Linked DNA regions of Synechococcus elongatus PCC 6301. The protein of the gene in region 1 binds, or shares a complex with, the protein of each later gene. Links are inferred from orthologs where the notes say so. Each region holds a gene or a part of one and is shown in the gene's direction. Other genes may lie near its edges.

Region 1 (8,343 bases):
GTAGCGACTTGTTCAGGCGTTGGGACACCAACTAGGTCAAAGTCTGCCGCCTCCGGTGGCGTGATCCAAACCGGCATCGCGCCGCTCAAAATGCAGCCACTCAACAGCGATCGGTGAGCATTGCGGGGCAACAGCAGGCGATCGCCGGGACTGCAGATGGTCAAAATCGCGGCCAACAGTCCGCCAGTCGAGCCATTGACCAAAAACCAGCTGCGATCGGCCCCAAACACCTCCGCTGCTTGGGCTTGACTCTCGGCTAAAACCCCGCTGGCGGCGTAGAGATTATCCAACTCCGGTAACTCGGGTAGATCACTCTGGAAAATGGCTGATCCCCAGGCCTGTTGAAGATGGGTTGCGATCGCCCGCCCGAGCTTGTGTCCCGGCGTGTGAAAAGGAGCGCGGGCCTGCTGAGCGCTCGCCAGCAGTTGGTCAAAGAGCGGCTTGGCCATGCGGCGTGACTTTGTGTCGTTTTCTATACTGTTGTTACAAGCTTCTGACAATCTAGGTTAGGGTCAGTGGCCAGTGCGCTCCTCCAGTTTTGGTTGCCGCCTGTGAGTTTTCCCCTTGCTGCCTACGATCGCTACGATGCCGAGGCGATCACCCGCTACTACCGTCGTCGTCCTTGGTTGGCGATCGCGCGGCTCAGCGTTATTTTCTGGAACTTCCTAGGGTTTGGCTGGCGACTGTTATGGGATCAGCGCCAACAGGCTGGTGATGCTCATCTGCCGGAGCGGGCAGCGGAACTACGACAGATTCTGACGAACCTAGGACCAACCTTTATCAAAGCGGGTCAGGCCCTCTCGACGCGGCCAGATTTGGTGCGAGTCGATTTCTTGGATGAACTGACCAAACTGCAAGACCAGCTGCCCCCTTTTCCCAATGATCAAGCCTTCGAGATCATGGCAGAGGAACTGGGGCGACCCGTCAGTCAGTCCTTTGAAGAACTCTCGCCAGAGCCAATCGCAGCTGCCAGTTTAGGTCAGGTCTATAAAGGCAAATTGTTCAGTGGCGAAACGGTCGCAGTTAAAGTCCAGCGCCCTAATCTGCTGCCGACAATCACCCTCGATCTGTTTCTGATTCGCTGGGCTGCAACTTGGTTTGGATCGTTGTTGCCACTCAATCTTGGCCACGATTTGACGCTGATTGTCGATGAGTTTGGCTACAAGCTATTCGAGGAAATTGACTACGAAAATGAAGGACGTAATGCGGAACGTTTTGCCGAAAACTTCCGCGACTGTCCCTATGTCAAAGCGCCCAAAATTTACTGGGCATTTAGCAGCCGTCATGTGCTGACGCTGGAATGGATTGACGGTGTCAAACTCACTGCTGCTGCCGAACTTGACCAGTTGGGTATTAATGCAGATGCAGTAGTCAAAACTGGTGTTATTTCCGGTTTGCAGCAACTGCTGGAATTTGGTTTCTTCCACGCCGATCCTCACCCGGGCAACCTCTTTGCCCTGCCATCCAGCCCGCGACCCGATGGCTTAGGCTGCATGGCTTACATTGACTTCGGCATGATGGATCAGCTGGATCAGTTGACCAAAGAAACCCTAGTCGATGCCGTCGTTCACTTGATCAATCGTGATTATGTTGAGCTGGCGCAGGACTTTATTACCCTTGGCTTCCTGACGCCCGATAGTGATCTCACGCCCATTATCCCAGCCTTGGAGTCGGTGCTGGGCGACATCATGGGCGAGAAGGTTCGCGACTTCAACTTCAAGACGATTACCGATCGCTTCTCAGAGTTGATGTATGACTATCCTTTCCGTGTTCCGGCTAAATTTGCCCTGATCATTCGATCGCTCGTCACGCAAGAAGGTTTGGCGTTGAGCGTTAATCCCGACTTCCGCATTGTCGATGTGGCCTATCCCTACATCGCTAAGCGACTACTACAGGGTGAATCGCCGCAGCTCCGTCGTCGTCTCTTGGAAGTGTTGGTCAAAGATGGCAAATTCCGCTGGAATCGCCTCGAAAATCTGATTGCGATCGCTCAGAATGACGGCGGTTTTGATCTACTGCCGACTGCACAAATGGGTCTGCAATATCTGTTCTCGGATGAAGGAGCTTATCTGCGCAATCAGCTGCTGCTCGCTCTGACTGAGAATGAGCGCTTGCAAACGGAACCCCTGCAGCGACTGTGGGAGCTGCTGCGACCGGAACTGGAACCTGCCCGAGTGGCAGGCCATGCCTTTAATGCCTTTGTGGCTTTCTCTCGCGATCGCGCTGCGGCTTTCTTCCCTACGCTGGCTCTCGAATCCAATCGCTGAGTGATTTAGTCGGGCAATTGCTGTCCCTAAGCGTGTTCGAGGAGTTGGCAGATGACTGAGCCGAAACGCTTGCACATCGCGATCGCTGTGGCTGATGTTGCTGCTTCAGTAGCGGATTATTCGCAGCGACTGGGGCAAGAACCCGAAGTCGTGATCGCCGGAGCCTATGCACTCTGGCGCACGCCGCAGCTCAACCTTTCGATTCGCCAGACAGAGCCAGAACAAGCGGGTCAACTCCGCCACTTGGGCTGGGAAGATCCGCAAGCAGAATCGTTTGAGTGCGATCGCGATTGCAATGGCATTCTCTGGGAGCGGTTTACGACTGCTCAGCAAGCGGCTGAAATCAAAGCTACTTGGCCAGAAACTGACTATCAGCCGTAGCTCTAGCCTTGCTGATAGACGTCTTCGAAAGTTTCAGGATTCGCGGCCACTTGCTGTTGAGCCTTCGCTTTTGCTTTGGCAGCACTGCGGCGCAAAGCTTGCAATCGATTTTCGTAGAAGCTGCGCTGTTTTTTCTTGGGGGTTTGCTCAATCAGCGTTTTGATGGCGCTGCCTAAACTCTTGTAGGCATTCGGCAGACTGTAACCAAAGCGCGTTGAGAGCGCGATCGCGCGTTCATCAGCTGCGATCGCTTCTTGCAGCTTTTTCTCGCTGTTGTTTTTTAGGTAAAGGCGATAGCCAGCAAATCCCGAGAGGCCAAGGGCTAGCAACAGCAACAGACCGTCGCGCACCCACAGTTCACCGACAGCGCCGCCCAAGCCGATCGCCAAAGCTGCCATTTCCCAGCCATCACGGGGAATTGCATCATTTTGGATGCGGCCCACTTCATGCCAGAACAGCAGGTTGCGTTGGTCGATCGCTAACTGCTCCCAGCGCAGGAGGTCGATCTGGATTTCGACTTCGTCGCGGCCGATTTCTTCGCAGGTCACCAAGGGCGGATCGACGGCAGCCGAAGCTTCGACAAAGACCCAACTCTGCAATTCGGGTGGCAGCAAACCCTTGAGACGCTGAAGTTCGCTCATAGCCGGTGGTGACGATACCCATGCGCAATTGTCCCTAGCATACAAGCCTGACCTCATGGTCAGTGTCGGGGAGCACCAGCGCGGATGGCAGAATAGATCGGATTTGCCGCTGTGACCGTACCATGCCTCGCCGCCAAGATATTCGCAAAATTCTGCTGCTCGGATCCGGGCCAATCGTTATTGGACAGGCGTGCGAGTTTGATTACTCGGGCACCCAAGCTTGCAAGGCGCTGCGCGAGGAAGGCTACGAGGTGGTGTTGGTCAATTCAAACCCCGCCACGATCATGACCGACCCCGAGACGGCCGATCGCACCTACATTGAGCCGCTGACGCCAGAATTGGTCGCTCAGGTGATCGAGCGGGAGCGTCCCGATGCCCTGCTGCCGACGATGGGTGGTCAGACCGCTTTGAACTTGGCTGTCGCGCTTGCCAAAAACGGTACCCTCGATCGCTTTGGGGTGGAGCTGATCGGCGCGAAGTTAGAGGCGATCGAAAAAGCTGAAGACCGACTCCTGTTCAAAGAGGCCATGGAGCGGATCGGCGTCAAAGTTTGTCCCAGCGGCATCGCCAACAATATGGCCGAGGCCCAGGCGATCGCCGAACAGATTGGCACCTATCCGCTGATCATTCGTCCGGCCTTCACCATGGGTGGCACCGGTGGCGGCATTGCCTACAACCAAGAAGAGTTTGAGCTGATCGTCCAGTCGGGCTTGGATGCCAGCCCTGTCAGCCAAATTCTGGTCGAACAGTCGCTGATTGGCTGGAAGGAATTTGAGCTGGAGGTGATGCGCGACCTCGCCGACAACGTTGTGATCATCTGCTCGATCGAAAACCTCGACCCGATGGGCGTTCATACCGGCGACTCGATCACCGTGGCCCCAGCACAAACCCTGACCGATAAGGAATATCAGCGCCTACGGGACCAAGCGATCGCAATCATCCGTGAGATTGGGGTGGAAACCGGCGGCTCCAACATCCAGTTCGCGATCAATCCCCAAGATGGCGACGTGATCGTGATCGAGATGAACCCGCGGGTCTCGCGCAGTTCAGCGCTGGCTTCCAAAGCAACGGGTTTCCCGATCGCCAAAATCGCCGCCAAACTGGCGGTCGGCTACAGCTTGGATGAACTGAAGAACGACATCACCCGCCAGACACCGGCCTCCTTTGAACCGACGATCGACTACGTCGTTACCAAGATTCCGCGCTTTGCCTTCGAGAAATTCCCTGGCACTCCCGCCCAACTGACCACGATGATGAAATCGGTGGGTGAGGCGATGGCGATCGGGCGAACCTTTCCCGAGTCGTTCCAAAAAGCGCTGCGATCGCTAGAAATTGGTCGTTCCGGTTGGGGCTGCGATCGCCCCGAAACCCTGCCGACGCTGGAGCAAATCAAACCGCAGTTGCGCACGCCCAGCCCCGATCGCATTTTTGCGGTACGGCAGGCGATGCTGCTTGGCCTCAGCGATGGCGATATCTATCAGCTGACCGGCATCGATCCCTGGTTCCTTGAGAAGTTCCGCGAAATTCTGGAAGGTGAGGACTTCCTGAAGCGCGCCTCAATTGAGCAAATCACGCCGGCGCAGTGGCTAGAAGTGAAGCAGCTTGGCTTTAGCGATCGCCAGATTGCCTTTGCCCTTGGTAGCTCGGAAGAAGCGGTGCGTCAGCGGCGGCAGCAACAGGGCATCAAACCGGTTTACAAGCTAGTCGATACCTGTGCGGCCGAGTTCGAGGCCTACACGCCCTATTACTACTCCTGCTATGAATCGCCGCGATCGCACTTGGCTGAGTCGGGCCTGACGACCATCCCGGCAGAGTCGGAAGTGCGGCCTAGCGATCGCCCCAAAGTGATGATTCTGGGCGGTGGCCCCAACCGCATTGGTCAGGGCATCGAGTTCGACTACTGCTGCTGTCATGCGGCTTTTGCGCTGGCAGCGGATGGCTACGAAACGATCATGGTCAACTCCAACCCCGAGACGGTTTCGACTGACTACGACACCAGCGATCGCCTCTACTTTGAGCCGCTGACTCGCGAGGATGTGCTGAACATTCTGGAGGCCGAGCGGCCCCAGGGCGTAATCATCCAATTTGGCGGCCAAACGCCGCTGAAGCTGGCGGTACCGCTGCAAACTTTCCTGCAAACGCCAGAAGGCCAAGCCCTTGGTACCCAGATTTGGGGTACTTCGCCAGACTCGATCGATACGGCGGAAGACCGCGAACGCTTTGAGCAAATCCTGCGCCAGCTCGATATTGCTCAGCCCGCCAATGGTCTGGCCCGCAGTCCTGAAGAGGCCTTAGCGATCGCTCATCGCATTGGCTACCCGACGGTGGTGCGCCCCAGCTACGTTTTGGGCGGCCGAGCCATGGAAATCGTCTATTCTGACGCCGAGCTAGAGCGCTACATGACCGAAGCCGTGCAGGTCGAGCCGGATCACCCGATTTTGATCGACAAGTTCCTCGAAAACGCGATCGAAGTCGACGTGGATGCCCTCGCTGATCGCACTGGTCAAGTTGTGATCGGCGGGATCATGGAGCACATTGAGCAGGCTGGGATTCACTCCGGCGATAGCGCCTGTTCGCTGCCCACGGTCAGCCTCAATGAGACGGTGCTGGAAACAATCCGCGCTTGGACAACCCAACTGGCGAAAGCACTCAACGTCATTGGCCTGATGAACATTCAGTTCGCGGTCAAAGATGAGCAGGTCTATATTCTCGAAGCCAACCCCCGCGCCTCGCGGACGGTGCCCTTTGTCTCCAAGGCGATCGGGCGTCCACTCGCCAAAATTGCAGCGCGGCTGATGTCCGGTCAAACCTTGGCGGATCTCGGCATCACTTCTGAGTTAGTGCCCAGCTACCTTTCGGTTAAGGAGGCAGTGCTGCCCTTCGATCGCTTCCCCGGGACGGATACTCTCTTGGGGCCTGAAATGCGCTCTACTGGCGAGGTGATGGGCATTGATGTGGACTTTGGTCGCGCCTTTGCTAAAGCGGAGCTAGCAGCCTCCCAGCGACTACCGCGCCAAGGCACGGTCTTTATCTCCGTCAGCGATCGCGATAAAGCTGCGATCGGGCCAATTGCTCGGGAATTCCTACAGTTGGGCTTCCGAGTGGTTGCAACGGGTGGCACTCAAAAAGTGTTGGCAGAGCAGCGACTCTCCGTTGAGCCGATTCTCAAAGTGCATGAGGGTCGTCCTCACGTTCTGGATGCACTCAAGAACGATCAGATTCAGCTGATCATCAATACGCCCGCCGGCGCTCGCGCCAAAGTGGACGACCAAATCATTCGCCGGGCAGCACTGGATTACAAAGTGCCAACTGTCACCACGATCGCGGGGGCGAAAGCTACTGTTGAAGCGATTCGTGCCTTGCTAGAGCAACCGCTGCAAGTGAAATCCTTACAGGACTATCAACAGCAAGGCTAGCTACGATCGCCTGCCAGCTACTCATCCATTGCTCCTTAACTTGGGTGAGTTAAGTTGGCTTCTCTAGACTCATTTATCTTCAAAATCGATCAAAAAGAGGGACGAGTTGCGATCGCAACTCGTCCCTCTCATCACTGCAGCATTCTAAGGAATTGAGACAGCAAACAGAACCGATTTACTTATTCGAAGCTGTTGCAATCTGTTGGGTCAGCACTTTCAGAGCTGATTGGAATTGAGGATCGCTAGCCGTTCCAATTTGATCCTGATTTTTGCTGAGATCTTCGCGCTGAGCATCGGTCAGTTCAGCAACAATATTGGGCTCGATTCCCTGCTTATTGATGTCCCGACCACTGGGGGTTAGGTACTTGGCGATCGTGACCGCTAACCCAGAGCCATCGCCCAGCGGCCGCACGGATTGCACAAGACCTTTACCAAAGGTCTTGGAACCAATCAGGACAGCTCGGTTGTTGTCTTGCAGAGCACCAGAGAGGATTTCGCTAGCGCTAGCTGAACCGCCATCCACCAAAACGACGAGAGGCTTATCGGTCAGTGCACGGTTGTTCGCCGATGCTTGCTCCGAAATGCCGCTGCGATCTTTGGTCGAGACAATTACGCCTTTCGGTAGCCACATCCGAGCAATGTCGATGCTCGCGTAGAGCAACCCGCCTGGATTGGATCGCAGGTCAAGCACATAGCCCTTAACATTTTTGGCCTCCAAATCCTTGATGGCTTGCCGCATTTCTGGTGCCGAGTTGGCACTAAATTGCCGCAGGCGGATGTAGCCGACGGGGCCGGTTGGCGACTCTTGAACGCGGGCACTCACGGAGTGAATCTCAATCCGTTCCCGCACGATCGGGAAGGCGATCGTTTCTTTCTCGCGGCGGATGGTCAGCGTGATCTTGCTACCGACGGGGCCACGGATCAGTTTGACCGCCTCATCGGAAGACATGCCTTGCGTGGTCTTTTGGTCAATTTTGACGATGACGTCCCGCGATCGAATGCCTGCCGCAGCAGCCGGAGAACCTTCGATCGGTGAAACAACGATCAGCTCTTTTGTATCAGGGTCCTGGCTAAGCTGAATTCCCACCCCGGTGAGTTCACCCGAAGTGTCAATTTGCATGTCTTTAAACTCATCCGGATCCATGAAGCGGGTGTAAGGATCCCCCAGCGTCTTCAGCATCTCTTTGACAGCGCTGTAGGCCTCTTCCCGCGTCTTGTAATTCCGGGCAAGATATTCGCGTCTCAGCTGACGCCATTTGTTGCGATCAAAAGTGCCAACGCTATCAACGTAGTTGCGATCGACAACTTGCCAGACTTCATCAATGATCTCTTTTGGGCTTTCTTGAAAGAGCGCTTGCCCCCTCGCCCAGTGATTCCCTGCCCCCACCACAGCTACGGTCGCGATCGCAGAAGCACAAATACCGGCGATGAGCTTGCGATTAGAAAAAGCCATTGGCGAAAACCGCCTATCAGGAAAGGAGTAGGCTCAATCTAGCACAGGCTTTCTTGAGCGACACAGTCCCGATAGACGTCAAAATTTCTGGCTTTTTACTTAGGCAATCGGTTCCGGTTCAACCCAGCGTCCATCTGCTTTGATCAGGTTGATCAGTTCTTCTACACCTTGCTCTTCGGGAACTC
Region 2 (7,331 bases), 1.2 Mb from region 1 along the record:
GGCTGCAGGCAATCCCACACTTCTGATCGAAGGCCCTTCAGGGCGCTTCTGCTCCGTGGGCCAAGGCGGACGCAATCCCCAGCACGTGGGCGTTTGGCCGGCTGGAGTCTACAACATCTACGTCGGCGATCGCCAGGGCCAGAGCCATCCCTACCAGCTCAATCTGTCGGGGCGCTAATCCTCGTCGAGATCCTGCACTTCGACCGCCTGCACATCGAGGGTTCCTGGCGGTGTGACGCGGACAAGCTGCCGATTTTTGACCTGCAAAACTTCGCCACAGCCTGGGCATTGCAGTGTCGACTGCCCTATCCCACTAACCGGGGTGCCACAGACTGGGCAAGGAGCGTTGATTAAGTTGCGGTTGATCCACCAGCGCAGGCCGAGAATGCCCAGAATGGGCAGCAGGATCAGCAGCCCAACCAGCCCAAACAAGGCATCGCGCAGCCAATTGGGCAGAACTGAGAGCACCAACACGATCACCGCGATTGTGGCGAGACTGCGCCAAGGCGATGGACTGGGGCCAGCACCAAAGTTCACAGGAACCTCCTCAAGTGGCTGTTGTTTCCAGCTTGCCACTTGCCTGTCCTCCAGCGCGTCGCAATGACCGCCCTAAAACCTTGGCAATAGCCGCTGTGCAGAGAGCTGAGTGAGACTGATCAACTCGCTATAGACTCGCGGAAGACGAACAGTAGCTGGCCATGAACCTTGAGCAGGCCCTATCAGGGCGATTGCCGATTGTCTACAGCGATCGCTTTTTGGACCATGACACGGGCTTAGGTCATCCGGAGCGGCCAGAGCGGTTATCGGCGACGGTGACCCATCTGCGATCGCAACCTTGGAGTACGGCTCTCGACTGGTATTTGCCCACCGATCTGGCGACGCGATCGCCCCTGCCTTGGATCGAGACTTGCCACTCGCTGCACTACATCGACAGCGTTCAGCACTTGGCTGAGCGGGGCGGCGGCTCCTTGGATCCGGATACGCCTTGCTCCGCCGCGAGCTACGAGGTAGCGCTGCTGGCCGTTAACGTCTGGCTGGATGGCATCGATCGCTTGCTGACCAGGCAATCTCAGGCGGCCTTTGCCCTGACTCGCCCCCCCGGACATCACGCGCTGGCCACCCATGGCATGGGTTTTTGTCTGTTTGGCAATGCCGCGATCGCAGCCCGCTATGCTCTCGCTCAAGGACTGACGAAAGTTGCGATCGTCGATTGGGATGTCCATCACGGCAACGGGACGCAAGCCTTAGTCGAACAGCAGCCGGCGATCGCCTACGTCTCCCTCCACCAAAGTCCGGCTTACCCTGGCACGGGCTCCGCCTCGGAGACTGGCTTTTATGAAAATGTTCGCAACCTCCCCCTCCCCCCTGGCAGCGATGGGCAGGACTATCGCCAGTGTTTTGAGACGATCGTGCTGCCGTTTTTGCGCGCTTGGCAGCCGCAGTTGCTCATTGTCAGTGCCGGCTACGATGCGGCAGCAGCCGATCCACTCGCCAACATGCGGTTACAGCCAGCGGATTACGGGGCCCTGACCCAGCAGCTGCGATCGCTGCAGATTCCTATTCTGTTTGGCCTCGAAGGGGGTTACGACCTCCCGGCTTTGTCGGCGTCGGTGGCGGCAACGCTGGCTGCTTGTCTGGAACCCCCGTCGGCTCCTAAGCAGTCAGGGTGAATCCTGCGAGTACCTGGCGCGATCGGTTCTAAAATCGAGCCAATTGTCCGAACTGCCGCCATGCTCGTTGCCCCGCCTGCCTTCGCCGAAGCTCAAGTCCTGCTGCAGCGTCTGTTAAATCACGAGTCGCTAGGGGCAGTGCAGGCCCGAGCCTTGATGGAGCAGTGGTCGTCGGGCACCCTGCCCGAGGCTCTGTCTGGGGCACTTTTGGCTGCTTTGCAGAGTAAGGGCGTGTCTGCTCAAGAACTGGCGGCCATGGCGCAGGTGCTCCAAGAACAGGCCGTTGCAGTTGAAGCGAGCGATCGCCGGGAGCCCCTTGTCGATACCTGTGGGACCGGTGGTGACGGTGCCGAAACTTTCAACATCTCAACGGCCGTGGCTTTTGTGACGGCAGCGGCTGGCGTCAAAGTTGCCAAGCATGGCAATCGTTCTGCCTCTGGTCGGGTGGGGTCAGCGGATGTCCTCGAAGCTCTGGGGCTTAACCTGACAGCACCGAGCGATCGCATCCATGCGGCAGTGGATGAGGTCGGCATTACCTTCCTGTTTGCCCCAGGCTGGCATCCCGCCATGAAAGCCGTCGCTCCGCTCCGCAAAATCCTCGGAGTACGCACCGTCTTTAATCTGCTGGGCCCCTTGGTCAACCCGCTCCGCCCGACGGGGCAAGTCATTGGGGTCTACAATCCCGGGCTGCTGCCCACGATCTCAGGAGCCTTGGCGGAACTCGGAGTTCGTCGGGCGATCGTGTTGCATGGTCGCGAAGGTCTGGACGAAGGGGGGCTAGCCGACTGCATGGATCTGGCGATCGTGCGCGAAGGGCAGCTCAGCCAGCAGGTTGTCGATCCCCGCGATCTGGGTTTGACCCAGGCCCCGACGGTCGCACTCAAGGGCGGCAGTGTTGAAGAGAATGCCGATATTCTCAAAGCGGTTTTGCAAGGGAAGGGGACGCGGGCTCAGCAGGATGCGGTCCTGCTTAATGCCGCCTTAGCCTTGGAAGTTGGGGAGCAGGTCGATCGCCTTGACCAAGGCATCGGTTTGGCGCGATCGGTCTTGGCCAGTGGCGCGGCGTGGCAAAAGCTCACCCAGTTAGCGGCCTTCCTTCAGAGCTAAACTCCTCAGGACTCTCGCTGGCCCTAAAACTCGAAATCGACCCGCGGTCGCGAGCCAGTGCGATAATGGTTCGGATCTCGGGCTTTTGCTGCGCTATGTCCCTTGCTGAACGCCAAGCTGCTCTGCTCGTCTTGGCTGACGGATCCGTATTCCATGGTTACGCCTGCGGGGCGGCGGGAACGGTCATCGGTGAAGTTGTCTTCAACACCGGCATGACCGGCTATCAAGAAGTGCTGACAGACCCGAGCTACTGTGGGCAGATTGTCAGCTTTACCTATCCCGAGCTGGGCAACACCGGGGTCAACCCCGAAGACGAAGAGTCTGCCCGGCCTCAAGTCAGCGGCTTGATTGCTCGTAATGTTGCTCGCCGCCACAGCAACTGGCGGGCCGATCGCTCCCTGCCTGACTATTTGCAACAGCACAACATTGTTGGCATCTACGGCATCGACACCCGCGCCCTCACGCAACATTTGCGATCGACGGGGGCGATGAATGGCGGCATCTCCACAACTATTTTGGATCCTGAAGAACTCTGGGCAGAAGTCAAAGCCGCCCCATCCATGGAAGGGTTGAATTTGGTCGATCAAGTCACGACCGATCGCCCCTACGAGTGGCAAACTCCCACCAGTCAAACCTGGGAATTTATTGAAGGGCCAACCACAGAGTCCCTGACAGTTGTCGCCATCGACTTCGGCGTGAAGCGCAATATCCTGCGCCGCTTGGCCAGCTATGGTTGCCGTGTGATCGTGGTTCCGGCCGATACGCCGATCGAAGAAATCCTGCGGCACGAGCCAGATGGTGTCTTTCTCTCCAATGGCCCTGGCGATCCAGCCACGGTCAAAAATGGGATCAGCACCGCCCAAGCACTCCTGCAAACTGGACTGCCGTTGTTTGGGATTTGCCTCGGGCACCAGATTCTGGGGTCAGCCTTGGGGGCTCAAACCTTCAAGCTCAAGTTTGGCCACCGGGGGCTCAACCACCCCTGTGGCTTGTCCCAGCAGGTCGAGATCACCGGCCAAAACCACGGCTTTGCGATCGCGGCGGACTCCTTAGGGCCGGATGTGGAAGTCACCCACCTCAACCTCAACGATCGCACGGTAGCGGGGTTACGACACCGCCATCTGCCCGTCTTCTCGGTCCAGTATCACCCCGAAGCCAGCCCAGGGCCCCATGATTCTGACTATCTGTTTGAGCAGTTTGTGGCTTTAATGCGCGATCGCCAACCCACTCCAGTGGCTTAGACCAGTTGCGACTCTGGCTGCCCTGCCCCTATACTTGAGCGTCTGCTGAGATGACAACGCTGGAGGATACGGCCATTCGCGAAACGCTCGCCCTGACGGTTAGTTTGCGAGGAACCGTAGAAGTCAGGGACGATTACCAATTGTTCCGGCTTACGGGTCAGCTCGATGCCTTCTCGGAGCCGACCTTCCGCAAGGTTCTTGGCAAGAGCCTAGAAGATGGGCCAAAACATGCTATTCTAGATCTCTCGAAGATCGATTTTATCGATAGTTCTGGCTTAGGCGCTTTGGTTCAACTTGCGAAGCAAGCTCAAACCAGCAAAGGAAGTTTGCAAATTGTCACGAATCCCCGTGTCACACAGACTGTGAAACTCGTGCGATTAGAAAACTTCTTGGCCCTTCAGCCTTCGGTGGACGTAGCGCTGTCCAATATCAGCGTGTCATAAGCTTGTTCGTTCCCGAGTCAGACCCCCTCCGCGGCGATCGCCGCCTCAGTCCTGCGGCAGCAAAGCAACTGGCGCCCCAGGCACTAGCCTACCTAGGAGATGCCCTCTACGAATTCCATGTGCGCCTGCGTTTGTTACTGCCGGCGCAGCGTTCCCATCAAGTTCACCAGTCTGTGGTTGGTGCAGTGCGAGCCGAGCGCCAAGCGGAATTGTTGGTGAGTCTACTACCGCTGCTGACAGCGGAAGAACTTGAGATTGTCCGTCGCGGTCGTAATGCGGCCGGACGTGTGCCACGCCGCCTGACTGGAGAATACTATCAGCAGGCAACAGGGTTAGAGACCCTGCTGGGCTATCTCTATCTGTGTGATCCCCAGCGCTTGCAAGCGCTACTCCAGCAGCTGCCCGTCACCGAGTACTGACGCCAGCTCTTCTGAATTTTTCTCCACGCGCGAGCTTTTTCATGTCTGACTATTCGGATCGTTCTGACTTTTCTGAACGCCAAGATCGTTCGAGTGACGATCGCCCGAACTTCCGCCGTTTTGATCGCGATCGTCCCAGTGAAGGTCGCCGTCTTGAAGGCCGCTCAGAGGGCGGATACCGAGGCCGCGATGATCGCGGCGGCAGTGGCGGCTATCGCCAGAATCGCGACGACCGCGGTGGCTTCCGGGGTCGTGATGATCGGGGCGGCTATCGGGGAGGCGACCGCGATCGTCCCAGTGAAGGTCGTCGTTTTGAAGGCCGCTCAGAGGGCGGATACCGAGGCCGCGATGATCGCGGCGGCAGTGGCGGCTATCGCCAGAATCGCGACGACCGTGGTGGCTTCCGGGGTCGTGATGATCGGGGCGGCTATCGGGGAGGCGATCGCGATCGTCCGAGCGAAGGTCGTCGTTTTGAAGGCCGCTCAGAGGGCGGTTTCCGGGGTCGTGATGACCGTGGCGGCAGTGGTGGTTACCGGGGTCGCGATGATCGCGGTGGCTTCCGAGGTCGTGACGATCGGGGCGGTTTCCGGGGCCGTGATGACCGTGGCAGTAGTGGTAGTTACCGGGGTCGTGATGATCGTGGTGGCTTCCGAGGTCGTGATGACCGACGCGACGATCGTGATAACTTCCGGCCCAGCCGCGATCGCGAATTGAATCGGGAAGTCAACACCAGTCCCGCCGGCGATCAGGAAGCGACCGATCACGAATTGATCTACGGTCGTCATGCTGTCTTGGCTGCCCTCCAAGGCAACCGGACCCTCAACCGTATCTGGGTGACGCCGCGTCTGCGCTATGAATCAACTTTCCTGGAGTTGATTGACGCTGCTAAAGCCGGTGGTGCCGTGGTTGACGAAGTTCCCGTTGAGCGGATTCGTCAGCTGACCGATGGTGCTGTTCACCAAGGAATTGCCGCTCAAGTTGCTCCCTACCCCTACCAAGAACTCAGCGATCTCATTGCCCAAGCTAAGGCTGCAACCACAGATCCCGTGATTGTGGTTGCCGATGGGATCACTGATCCCCACAACTTGGGTGCCATCATTCGGACCGCAGGAGCCTTGGGCGCTCACGGTTTGGTGATCCCGCAGCGGCGTGCGGTCGGTGTGACTGCGGCTGTCGCGAAAGTAGCTGCTGGTGCACTGGAAAGCTTCCCTGTCGCGCGAGTCGTCAACCTCAATCCCGCCCTCGAAGAGTTGAAGGATGCCGGTTTCTGGATCTATGGTGCGGCTGGCGAAGCCAAGCAATCGATTCATGAGACCAGCTTCAGCGGGCCAGTCGTGCTGGTTGTGGGATCCGAAGATGAAGGCCTCAGCCTTCTGACTCGAGAGCGCTGCGACCACCTCATTTCGATTCCGCTCCGTGGCAAGACGAACAGCCTCAATGCTTCGGTGGCAGCCGGCATGGTGCTGTACGAAGTGAGCCGTCAACGCCAACAGCTGACCCATCATCTTGAGGGGATCGCTGACAACGGCGCAACAGCGTTGACGACGGCAGCAGTTGAGTTTGCTGGAGCTGCGGCTGGCCTTGGGGAACTAGGTCTCTAAGCACTGGCCAGTGAATTGAAAAATCGAGAGGCTCGGAGTATAACCATGCCTAAGTGCAACTAGCCTCTCGGTTGCCCTCCATTTTCTCCTGCTCTTACGCGAGGTCTCGGCATCGATGATTAATCTCGCCCATGCGATCGCAGCAAACCTAGGTCTGGCTATCTGGGTTGAGATTCAGACAGATAGCCCTGTCTGCACCTATTACTTTGGGCCATTCCTGTCTCGATCATCGGCAGAAGCTGCAGTGGAAGGCTACAAGGAAGATCTGCTGCAAGAAGGGGCTCAAAATCTTCGCGTCAAAATTCAGCGTTCTAAGGAACCGGAAGTCTTGACGGTGACAGAGGATTGGGGGGCTTACTCCCGCACTGCTTCGCCCAGCCCGATGTTCAGTGGCCAGCTTTAAATCAGGCTTGCGATCGCAGATCTAATTCTTTAGATATCGAGAGCCGCCGCCCCGGCTTTTATACTGAAGAGTGACTTTTCAGGAGTGCTGGGGCGCTACATGGCTTCAATTCGAGAACTGCACAGCCAGCTAGTTCGTAAGGAGCGCAGTGCAGTCGAAATTGCTGAAGCGGCGCTACAGCGTATCGAAACCCTCGAGCCACAGCTCAAAAGTTTTTTGCACGTCACAGCTGATCAGGCAATCGCTCAAGCCAAGGCAGTAGATCAGCGAATCGCTGCCGGTGAAGAGATTAGCCTTCTAGCGGGCATTCCGATCGGCATTAAGGACAACCTTTGCACGCGGGGTATTCCCACTACCTGCGCCTCCAAGATTTTGCAGGGGTTTGTCCCTCCCTACGAGTCCACCGTCACCCAACGGCTTGCAGAAGCAGGAGCCGTAGCGGTTGGC

Evidence for each region. The genes of interacting proteins can lie anywhere in the genome.
Region 2: the proteins of carB (region 1) and carA are in contact, whole or in part, in a solved structure (PDB 1KEE), measured with the Escherichia coli proteins. The link is inferred for Synechococcus elongatus PCC 6301 from one-to-one orthologs.

Annotation. Positions count from the first base shown.
Region 1 is NC_006576.1:914,335-922,677, reverse strand. The notes cover bases 3,033-6,905. They hold carB (carbamoyl-phosphate synthase large subunit), read left to right. Parts: upstream 3,033-3,411; coding sequence 3,412-6,705; downstream 6,706-6,905. Other genes in these bases: ctpC (carboxyl-terminal processing protease CtpC), read right to left, coding at 6,881-6,905; SYC_RS04310 (DUF3318 domain-containing protein), read right to left, coding at 3,033-3,289. Also shown: SYC_RS04325 (aminotransferase class I/II-fold pyridoxal phosphate-dependent enzyme), read right to left, coding at 1-449; SYC_RS04320 (ABC1 kinase family protein), read left to right, coding at 543-2,267; SYC_RS04315 (hypothetical protein), read left to right, coding at 2,319-2,648; more of SYC_RS04310, read right to left, coding at 2,651-3,032; more of ctpC, read right to left, coding at 6,906-8,158; ispG ((E)-4-hydroxy-3-methylbut-2-enyl-diphosphate synthase), read right to left, coding at 8,258-8,343. UniProt on the Escherichia coli protein: Large subunit of the glutamine-dependent carbamoyl phosphate synthetase (CPSase).
Region 2 is NC_006576.1:2,110,453-2,117,783, forward strand. Bases 2,070-4,930 are described here. They hold carA (glutamine-hydrolyzing carbamoyl-phosphate synthase small subunit), read left to right. Parts: upstream 2,070-2,842; coding sequence 2,843-4,018; downstream 4,019-4,930. Other genes in these bases: trpD (anthranilate phosphoribosyltransferase), read left to right, coding at 2,070-2,777; SYC_RS10505 (STAS domain-containing protein), read left to right, coding at 4,069-4,461; SYC_RS10510 (ribonuclease III domain-containing protein), read left to right, coding at 4,464-4,880; rlmB (23S rRNA (guanosine(2251)-2'-O)-methyltransferase RlmB), read left to right, coding at 4,922-4,930. Outside these bases: SYC_RS10480 (hypothetical protein), read left to right, coding at 1-178; SYC_RS10485 (hypothetical protein), read right to left, coding at 175-576; SYC_RS10490 (histone deacetylase family protein), read left to right, coding at 699-1,670; more of trpD, read left to right, coding at 1,731-2,069; more of rlmB, read left to right, coding at 4,931-6,481; SYC_RS10520 (DUF1816 domain-containing protein), read left to right, coding at 6,597-6,884; Asp-tRNA(Asn)/Glu-tRNA(Gln) amidotransferase subunit GatA, read left to right, coding at 6,984-7,331. UniProt on the Escherichia coli protein: Small subunit of the glutamine-dependent carbamoyl phosphate synthetase (CPSase).